2 regions of the Micromonospora inositola genome follow, and region 1 is predicted to be linked to the other one. Evidence: riboswitches for the same ligand, from Rfam matches in the RefSeq annotation. Region 1 holds a riboswitch; the other holds the start of a gene.

Region 1 (4,697 bases):
CTGCGTCCCGGCCGGCCAGCGCGGCGGTGGCGGTGGCCGTACCGGTGCCGGGGCGGAGCAGGCCGCCGAGGAGCAGGGCCAGGGTGGACTTCCCGGCGCCGTTGGGACCGAGCACGGCGAGCGCCTCGCCGGCGCGTACGGACAGCTCGGTGGGGGCCAGCCGGGGCGGCAGGCCGAGCCGGTCGGCGGTGATCAGCGGCTCCCCGGCCGGCGCGGTCGCGTGCCGGGGCGGCACGACCCGGCCCGGCACCCAGACCCCGTCGGCGGCGAGCGCGTCGCCGTGCGCGGCGAAGACCGCGGCCGGCGGTCCGTCGGCCCGGACCCCGCCGCCGGGTTCGAGGACGACCACCCGGTCGACCAGCGGCAGCGCCTCGGCGACCCGGTGCTCGACCAGGATCAGGGTGGTGTCGGCGTCGAGGGCGTCCGCGACGGCCCGCCGGACCAGGGTCGCGCCGGCCGGGTCGAGGTTAGCGGTCGGCTCGTCGAGCAGCAGCAGCGTCGGCCGCAGGGCCAGCGCCCCGGCCAGGGCGAGCCGCTGCTGCTCGCCGCCGGAGAGCGCGGCGGTGGGCCGGTCCCGGTGGTACGGGAAGCCGACCCGGCGCAGCGCCTCGTCCACCCGGGGCCAGATCTCGTCGGCGGGTACGCCCCGGTTCTCCAGCCCGAACGCGACGTCGTCGCCGCAGCGGGCCATCACCAGCTGGGTCTCCGGGTCCTGGAAGACGATGCCGACCCGTTCCCGGGCCTTGCGCGGGTCGAGCCCGTCGACCTCGACGGTGCCCTCCTGCTCACCGGAGTCCTCCGGCAGCAGCCCGGCCAGCGCGGCCAGCAGGGTGCTCTTCCCGGCCCCGGACGGCCCGAGCAGCAGCACCCGCTCGCCGGCCTCGACGCGCAGGTCCACGCCCCGCACCGCCCAGCGCTTCCGCCCGGCATGTCGCCACCCGAACCCGCGCAGCTCCACCCCGCTCACCGTCCCACCTCCTCCCGTCCGTTGACCATGAAGTTGTTGTCGCGACACGCCGCGCCGGAGGACAACAACTTCATGATCAACGCAGGTCCGGGTGCGGGGTGGCGGTCAGACGGCGGCGCGTTCGCGGCCGGCGGGGAAGCGGTCGAGGACGCCGGTGCCGGCCAGGGCGCGGGTGAGGGCGACGCTGCCGAGGCCGGCCACGACCAGGGAGCTGACCGCCGTGATCAGGATGTACGGGAGGCGGAAGCTGCCCCACGCGGTGCCCGGGTACCAGATGAAGACGTCGTAGATCGAGGCGGCGAGCCCGGCGAGCGTGGCCGCCAGCAGCGCCACCGGCAGCCGGTAGTTGCGGTACCCGAAGACCGCGAAGGCGAGTTCCGCCGCCGCCGCCTCCAGTGGGCCCTGCACGACCAGCGTCCAGCCCCAGCTGCTGCCGAGCGCCACGGAGACCAGGGCGGCGAAGGTGAGCGTGTAGAACGCGGCGCCCGGCTTGCGGATGATCAGCGCGCCCAGCACGGCCGGCACCAGCCAGACGCCGTACAGGACGGCCCGGCCGGGCAGCGGGATGGCGTCCGCCGGCCCGTTCCACAGCAGGCCCCAGGCCCAGAAGATGACGCCGAAAGCCACCCCGAGCACCGAGGCGATGACGATGTCGATGGTGCGCCACCGGTTGGCGGTGTTGTCCATGGTTGCTCCCAGTCCAGTGAAACGAACCAGGAGAAGACGCACGCCGCGCCCGGTGTCACCGGACGGCGGCGCGGCTGGAGGTCGACCGAACTCCCTGCGCTGGCATTACCCAGATCAGGTTCGAGGGTCTGCGGGCGGTGCCCGCACTCTCAGCGCTGTGCGCTCCCCTGTCGGATGTGAAGTTGTCTCGGCAGACGCTAGCACCACTTGGGCCCCCGACCCAGCAGGGCGGTCGTGGGCCCGCCCGCTGGGTAGGGTGACGATCATGCGGGTCGAGGCGCGAGGTCTGACGTTCGAGGTACGCACCGGCGGTCCCGAGGACGGCGTGCCCGTCCTGCTGCTGCACGGCTTCCCGCAGCACGGCGGCGAGTGGGACGACGTGGTGCCCGCGCTGCACGCCGCCGGGCTGCGGACGTACGCGCTGGACCAGCGAGGCTACGCGCCGGGCGCGCGGCCGGCGGCGGTCGAGGCGTACCGGATCCCGGAGCTGGTGGCCGACGCGGCCGGCGTGCTCGAGGGGCTCGGGGTGGAGTCCGCGCACGTGGTTGGGCACGACTGGGGGTCGATCGTGGCGTGGGGCCTTGCCGCGGCCCACCCGGAACGGGTGCGCACCCTGACCGCGGTCTCGGTGCCGCACCCGGCCGCGATGGGGCACGCGCTCGCCACCGACCCGCGGCAGAAGGCCCGGTCGTCCTACATCGCGCTGTTCCGCAAGCCGGGCATGGCCGCGAAGGTGCTGCTCGCCCTCAACGCCGCCGCGCTGCGCAAGTTGCTCGGCGGGGTGGGCGACGCGGCGCGGGTCGCCCGCTACGCCGACCCGATGCGCGAGCCGGGCGCGCTGACCGCCGCGCTGAACTGGTACCGGGCGATGTCGGGGACCGACATGAAGGCCGTCGGCCCGGTGAGCGTGCCGACCACCTTCGTCTGGAGTGACCGGGACATCGCGATCGGCCGGACCGCCGCCGAGGACTGCGCGACCCACGTCACCGGCGACTTCCGCTTCGTCACACTCTCCGGCGTCACCCACTGGATCCCCGACGAGGCGCCCGGCCCGCTGGCCGAGGCGATCCTCGCCCGGGCCGCCACGTGATCGCGACGCCCGCGCCGGCCCGTCCGCACACCCGCGCGTCGCTCGCCGCGCAGTTCCGCGACCTCGGCGTACGCCCCGGCGGTGTCCTCCTGGTGCACGCGGCGCTGCGCCCGCTCGGTTTCGTCTGCGGCGGCCCGCAGGCCGTGGTGCCGGCCCTGCGCGACGTGCTGGGGCCGGACGGGACCCTCGTCGTGCCCACCCACACGCCGGAGAACAGCGACCCGGCGGGCTGGAACAACCCGCCCGTGCCGGCGGACTGGTGGCCGGTGATCCGGGCGGAGCTGCCCGGCTTCGACCCGGCGCTGACGCCGAGCCGGTTCATGGGCACGCTCGCGGAGCAGGTGCGTACCTGGCCCGGCGCGGTGCGCGGCGACCACCCGCAGGTTTCCTTCGCCGCGCTCGGCCCGGCCGCCGGGCGGATCGTGGCCGACCACGCCCTGGCCGACATGCTGGGCGAGGGCTCCCCGCTGGCCCGGCTCCACGACCTCGACGCCGACGTGCTGCTGCTCGGCGTCGACCACGGCTCGAACACCTCGCTGCACCTGGCCGAGTACCGGCAGCCGGCGCCGCCCCGGCAGCGCTGCGGCGCCGCCGTGCGCACTGGCGACGGCGGCCGGGAGTGGGTGTGGTGGGACGACATCCTGCTGGACGAGGGCGACTTCGCCCGGCTCGGCGACGACTTCGAGGCCACCGGCGCGGTCCGGGTGGGCGTGGTCGGCGACGGGACGGGCCGGTTGATGAGGCAGCGGGCGGCGGTCGACTTCGCGGTGGAGTGGCTGGCCCGGAACCGACGGACGGAGGAAGCATGACGGTGAGCGCGGAGGCGTACCTGGCGGTGGTGACCGAGACGATGGCTCGGGTGGCCGCCGGTCAGCGTGAGGGGGTGGGTCGGGCCGCCGACCTGATCGCCGAGGCGTTGCGCGCCGACGGGGTGGTGCACGCGTTCGGCACCGGCCACTCCGAGGCGCTCGCCATGGAGATCGCCGGGCGGGCCGGCGGGCTGGTGCCCACCAACCGGATCGCGCTGCGCGACCTGGTGCTCTACGGCGGTGAGCCGGCCGACGTCCTCGGCCCGAAGCTGGAACGCGACCCGGCGGTGGCGCACCGGCTCTACGAGCTGGCCCCGGTACGCCCGCAGGACGTCTTCGTGCTCGCCTCCAACTCGGGCGTCAACGGGGCCATGGTCGAGTTCGCGTCCCTGGTCAAGGATCGGGGGCACGTCCTCGTCGCGATCACCTCGGCCGAGCACTCCGGGCGGATGACGTCCCGCCACCCGTCGGGCCGCAAGCTCGCCGACTTCGCCGACGTGGTGCTCGACAACGGCGCCCCGTACGGCGACGCCACCCTGCCGCTGCCCGACGGCGGCGCGGTCGGCGCGGTCTCCTCGATCACGGCCGCGCTGCTGGCCCAGCAGCTGGTGGCGGAGGTGGTGGCCCGGCTGCTGGCGGCGGGGGAGCGGCCCCCGGTCTACCTGTCGGCCAACATCACCGGCGGCGACGAGCACAACGCCGAACTGGAGGCCCGGTACGCCGGCCGGATCCGCCGGGGGGCGTGACCGGTTCGCCCCGCCGGCCCGGCCGACGCGCATCAGCCCGGTGATCACGAGGCGGTTTCGCGACACGCCCGACGGGGCAAAGGCTCTGCTGCCGGCGGGTGCTCCCCCCGCCGGCAGTACCGTCTGCTGCGGAGGTAGCGCGTGTCCAGGGAAACCGAGAAGCAGCGCTGGCAGCGCAATTTCGCCGACCTGCTGCAGGAGCTGCGGGTGGCGCAGACGGGGGTGCAGATCCTCTTCGCCTTCCTGCTCACCCTGCCGTTCAGCAACGGTTTCACCCGGATCACCGAGTTCCAGCGGGACGTCTACATCGTCGCGTTGCTGGCCGCCGCGGCGGCCACCGCGATGATCATCTCGCCGGTCGCGTTCCACCGGGCGCTGTTCCGGCAGGGCCGCAAGCC
Region 2 (4,697 bases), 670 kb from region 1:
CCCTTCGCCCGCCACCGGGATCACCGCCGCCCGGGTCACAGGGCGGGCCTTCCCTCGTCGGGAGTGGAGGGGAGGGCGTGGAAGCGGCGGGGGATCCGGCCGGCGTCGTGAGCGAGGCGGCCGGCCTCGACGGCGTACCGCATGGCGGTGGCCATCGCCACCGGGTCGGCGGCCCGGGTGACCGCGCTGGCCAGCAGCACCGCGTCGCAGCCCAGCTCCATGGCGAGCGCCGCGTCGGAGGCGGTGCCGATGCCGGCGTCCAGGATCACCGGCACGGCCACGCTCTGCCGGATCAACCGGATGTGGTGCGGGTTCGTGACGCCCAGCCCGGAGCCGATCGGCGCCCCGGCCGGCATCACCGCGGCGCAGCCCACGTCGGCGAGCCGGCGGGCCAGGATCGGATCGTCCGAGGTGTACGGCAGCACGGTGAACCCGTCGGCGACCAGCTCCTCGGCGGCGCGCAGCAGTTCCACTCCGTCGGGCAGCAGCGTGCGCTCGTCGCCGATCACCTCCAGTTTCACCCAGTCGGTGTCGAACGCCTCCCGGGCCAGGCGGGCCACCTTCACCGCCTCGATGGCGGTGTGGCAGCCGGCGGTGTTCGGCAGCACCTGCACCGCGCACCGGTCGAGCAGGTCGAGCAGTCCGCCGGCGGTGCCGGGGGCGGTGCCGACGCGGCGCAGCGCCAGGGTGACCAGCTCGGTGCCGGAGGCGCGGATCGCCTGCTCCAGCACGTGCAGGTTGGCCGCGCCGCCGGTGCCCAGGATGAGCCGCGAGCCGAACGTCTCGCCGCCGATCGTGAAGGTCACCGCGCTCACCCGCCCTGGGCGGCGCTGAGCACCTCGACCCGGTCGCCGTCCCGCAGCACCGTCGCCGGCCAGCCGCCGCGCGGCACCACTTCGCCGTTGACCGCGACCGCGAGGCCGCGCTGCTGGGCGGTGACCGCCCGGACCACGTCCGCCACCGTCGCCCCGCCGGGCACGGTCCGCCCGGCCCCGTTCACGGTCAGTTCCACGTCTGCTCCTTCTCGGACGTCGGGCCGACCCCGATCGGACCGGGCGTGCCGGCCCCGGCGAACCGGCCGTCGCCGGCGCAGTCCGGATCGGGGCTGCCGGCGTCGGCCGGCGGGAAAGCGGCGAACCGGTCCGGGCGGAAGGGCGTCAGCAACGGGTCCGCCTCGCCGGTGACGATCAGGTCGGCGACCAGGTCGGCGGTGACCGGGGTGAGCACGATGCCGTGCCGGTGGTGCCCGGTGGCGGCGAACACGCCGGGTCGGCCGGGCAGCGGCCCGACGATCGGCGCGTTGTCCGGCGTGCCGGGGCGCAGCCCGGCGGACGCCTCGACCAGGTCGTACTCGGCCAGCTCGGGCACCAGGTCGACGGCGGCGCGGAGCAGCCGCAGCACCGCTCCGGCGGTCACCTCGGTGTCGACGCGCTCCTCGACGGTCGCCCCGACCACCACCTCGCCGCCGTCCCGGGGCACCAGGTAGACCGCCTCGCCGTCCGCGTACCCCCGGATCACGTGCCGGAAGCCCGGCGCGCCGCGACCGGGCGCGCGGAGCCGGAGCACCTGCCCCTTCACCGGCCGGACCGGCAGCCCGGTGAGCGCCGCCGCCCCGCAGCCGGCCGCCACGACGGTGACGCCCGCGTCCACGTCGGACAGCTGGGCGACGCGGCCCGGCAGCAGGGTCACCCCGGCCCGCTCGGCCGCCGCCCGCAGCGCGGCGACCAGCCGCCGCGGGTCGACCTGGTGGTCGCCGGGGGCGACCGCGCCGCCGCGCACCCGCGGCGCCAGCGCCGGCTCGCGCTCCCGCAGCTCCGACGGGCGCAGCGGCGTGATCGGCAGCCCCAACCCCTGCTGGTACGACCACAGCCGCCGCGCCTCGGCCAGGTCGTCGCCGGTGAGCCCGACCACCAGCGTGCCCTCGGTGCGGTACCCGAATCCGGTGCCGGCGGCCTCGGCCAGCTCGGCGGCGAAGCCCGGCCAGCGGGCGGCGGACTCGGCGAGCAGCCCGGTCAGCTCGGGCTCCCCGAAGTACGCCTCGGCCACCGGCGCGAGCATCCCCGCCGCGACGTGCGACGCCCCGGAACCCGGGGCCGGATCGTGCACGACCACCCGCAGGCCACGCGACGCGCAGCGCCAGGCGATCGCCAGCCCGACGGGTCCCGCCCCCACCACGGCGACGTCCGGTCGGGTCAGCACGTCAGCGCCCCGAGCAGTTCGGCGGCGGCGCGGGCGGGATCCGGGGCCCCGGAGAGCGCCCCGACCACCGCCACCCCGTACGCCCCGGCGGCCCGCAGCGCGGGCACGCTCGCGGCGGTCACTCCGCCGATGGCGATCACCGGCACCTCCACCGCCTCGGCGACCGCGTGCACCCCGGCGGGGCCGATCGGCGCGGGCAGACCGGCCTTGGTGCCGGTGAGGTGGCAGGGGCCCACGCCCAGGTAGCTGGCCCCGGCGGCGACCGCCTCGGCGGCGCTCACCGGCTCCCGCGCGGTCGCCCCGAGCACGGCGGTCGAGCCGAGCACCCGACGGGCCGCCCGCACCGGCAGGTCCTCCGCGCCGACGTGCCCACCCGCGGCGTCGACCGCGAGCGCCACGTGCAGTCGGTCGTTGACCAGGCACGTCGCCCCGTACGGCCGGCAGAGCGCGACCACCCGCCGGGCCAGCTCGTACGCCTGGCGATCGGTGGCGTCGTCCTCCACCCGGACCTGGACGACCAGTTCGGCGCGGGCCACCGGCAGGGCGGCACGCAGCACCGCGAGCGGGTCCCGCCCCGGCCGGGTGTCGGTGATCAGATGCAGTCGTCCCAGGGGCGGCACGGCAACACTCCTCCCTGCGCCGGCATTACCCGGATCAGGTTCGACGGTCGGGGGCTTCAGCCCCCCTCTCAGCCCGGTGCACCGGGCTCCCGTGGGTCACTTGCGGCCCACCGTACGACGGATGGGCGGATCCGCCAAGAGCGGGGGTCCGCTTTTCCCACTGACCGTCCGATGTCGACGTCGGGGGCAGCGGGTGACCGCCCGCTCACGCCATGCTGTCCGGATGCCCGCGGCCCGCGCGTTCCCCGACGGCTGTCGTTCCTGCCGTTCGGCGGCAGCCGGGCCGTCGCCGACGGACTGCTCACCTGGACGATGCTGCGTGGACCGGTTTGGCGACGGCTCTTCCCCGACGTGCCCAAGGGGCACGCCCCGGTGCAGCGCTCAGGGCACGGCCCGGTGCAGGTGCGCGGGCACGGCCTGACACGGCACTTACGCACGGTGCGGCGCGGTGCGGGCGCGGTGCAGTGCCCGGGCGGCGTGCGGCACGCCGGTCGCCCACGGTGGGGCGGCCGGGCGTGGTCCGGGCAGGGTGGCGGGCGGGTGCTGTCAGAGGATGGCGTCGAGGGCGTCGAGGTCCTCGTCGGTCGGCTGCCAGGTGCCCGCCTCGGCGTTGGCGCGCACCTGCTCGGGCGTGGTGGCGCCGGCGATCACCGAGGTCACCGCGGGGCGGGCGGCCAGCCCGCCGATGGCCACCTGGAGCGTGGTGATCCCGCGCTCCGCGGCGTACGCCTCGATCGCCTCGATGGTGTCCCAGTCCGCGGCGGCCAGGCGCTCGGCGTACCGGCCGCCGCCGGAGAGCCGGCTGCCGGCTGGCGGCGCCTCGCCGCGCTTGTACTTGCCGGTGAGCAGCCCGTTGGCGAGCGGGAAGAACGGCAGCATGCCGAGGCCGAACCGTTCGCACGCGGGGATCACCTCGGCCTCGACGGACCGCTCCAGCAGCGAGTAGTGGTTCTGCGCGCTGATGAAGCGGGCCCGCCCCTGGGAGGAGGCGGTCCAGTCGGCATCGGCGATCTGCCAGCCGGCGAAGTTCGAGTTGCCGAGGTAGCGGACCTTGCCGGCCCGCACCAGGTCGTCCAGCGCGGCGAGGGTCTCGTCGATCGGGGTGCCGGGGTCGGGCTCGTGCATCTGGTACAGGTCGATGTGGTCGGTGCCGAGCCGGCGCAGCGACGCCTCGACCGCGCGGGCGATGTAGCGGCGGGCGCCGCGGGCGCCGAAGTCCGGGCCGTTGAGGCCGTGCATGTCCATGCCGAACTTGGTGGCGACCACGACGTCGTCCCGGCGGCCCTTGAGCGCCTGGCCGAGCAGTTCCTCGGAGCCGCCCTGCGGCTCGCCGTAGATGTCGGCGGTGTCGAAGAAGTTGATCCCGGCGTCGAGGGCGCCGTCCACCACCGCCCGGGTGCCGTCGAGGTCGAGCTTGCGGCCGAAGTTGTTGCAGCCGATGCCGACCACGGACACCACGAGCCCGGAGTCGCCCAACCGGCGGTAGGTCATCTCAGTCACGAGATCCACCCTATGCCCGCCGGGTTGTGGTCGTCGGGCCAGCCGGCCGACGGACGGCCCGGGCCGGTCCGGCGGTCCCACGGGCGGCGGACCGCTGACCCCGGACGGCTCGGGCGTCGCGGCCACGGCCCCGCCCCGGCACGAGGGGTGATTCGTTCACGACATCAGCTTCGTAGCGGCCGCGAAGCATCCTCCGGCAGAGCCGGGATCACCTCGCGACCGCTGCCGCCCAACTTCGCTCCCCGGATGCAGCGGCTGCTCACCCGCGGAGCCGGTCGACCAACTCCGCGCCGATCACTTCACGTCCCAGACCGGCTCAGTCGTCTCCACCACCTCGCCGTCGCCCCGGAACAGCACGAACCGGTCGAAGGAGCGGGT

What was found. A riboswitch is a leader RNA that binds a small molecule or an ion and turns the genes downstream of it on or off. The one in region 1 is predicted to bind thiamine pyrophosphate.
Region 2: linked by a shared signal. The riboswitch ahead of thiE (thiamine phosphate synthase) and the one ahead of GA0070613_RS16090 (ECF transporter S component) in region 1 are both predicted to bind thiamine pyrophosphate.

What each region holds. Positions count from the first base shown of each region.
Region 1 is NZ_LT607754.1:3,345,977-3,350,673, forward strand. Features, by position in the region: gene GA0070613_RS16085 (ABC transporter ATP-binding protein) at 1-967, opposite strand, end outside; gene GA0070613_RS16090 (ECF transporter S component) at 1,073-1,654, opposite strand; TPP riboswitch at 1,728-1,833, opposite strand; gene GA0070613_RS16095 (alpha/beta fold hydrolase) at 1,920-2,744, shown strand; gene GA0070613_RS16100 (aminoglycoside N(3)-acetyltransferase) at 2,741-3,553, shown strand; gene GA0070613_RS16105 (sugar isomerase domain-containing protein) at 3,550-4,299, shown strand; gene GA0070613_RS16110 (DUF6328 family protein) at 4,441-4,697, shown strand, end outside.
Region 2 is NZ_LT607754.1:2,673,186-2,677,882, reverse strand. Features, by position in the region: gene GA0070613_RS12930 (thiazole synthase) at 36-815, opposite strand; gene thiS (sulfur carrier protein ThiS) at 812-1,012, opposite strand; gene thiO (glycine oxidase ThiO) at 1,003-2,199, opposite strand; gene thiE (thiamine phosphate synthase) at 2,193-2,819, opposite strand; TPP riboswitch at 2,814-2,921, opposite strand; gene GA0070613_RS12910 (aldo/keto reductase) at 3,366-4,328, opposite strand; gene GA0070613_RS12905 (ABC-F family ATP-binding cassette domain-containing protein) at 4,614-4,697, opposite strand, start outside.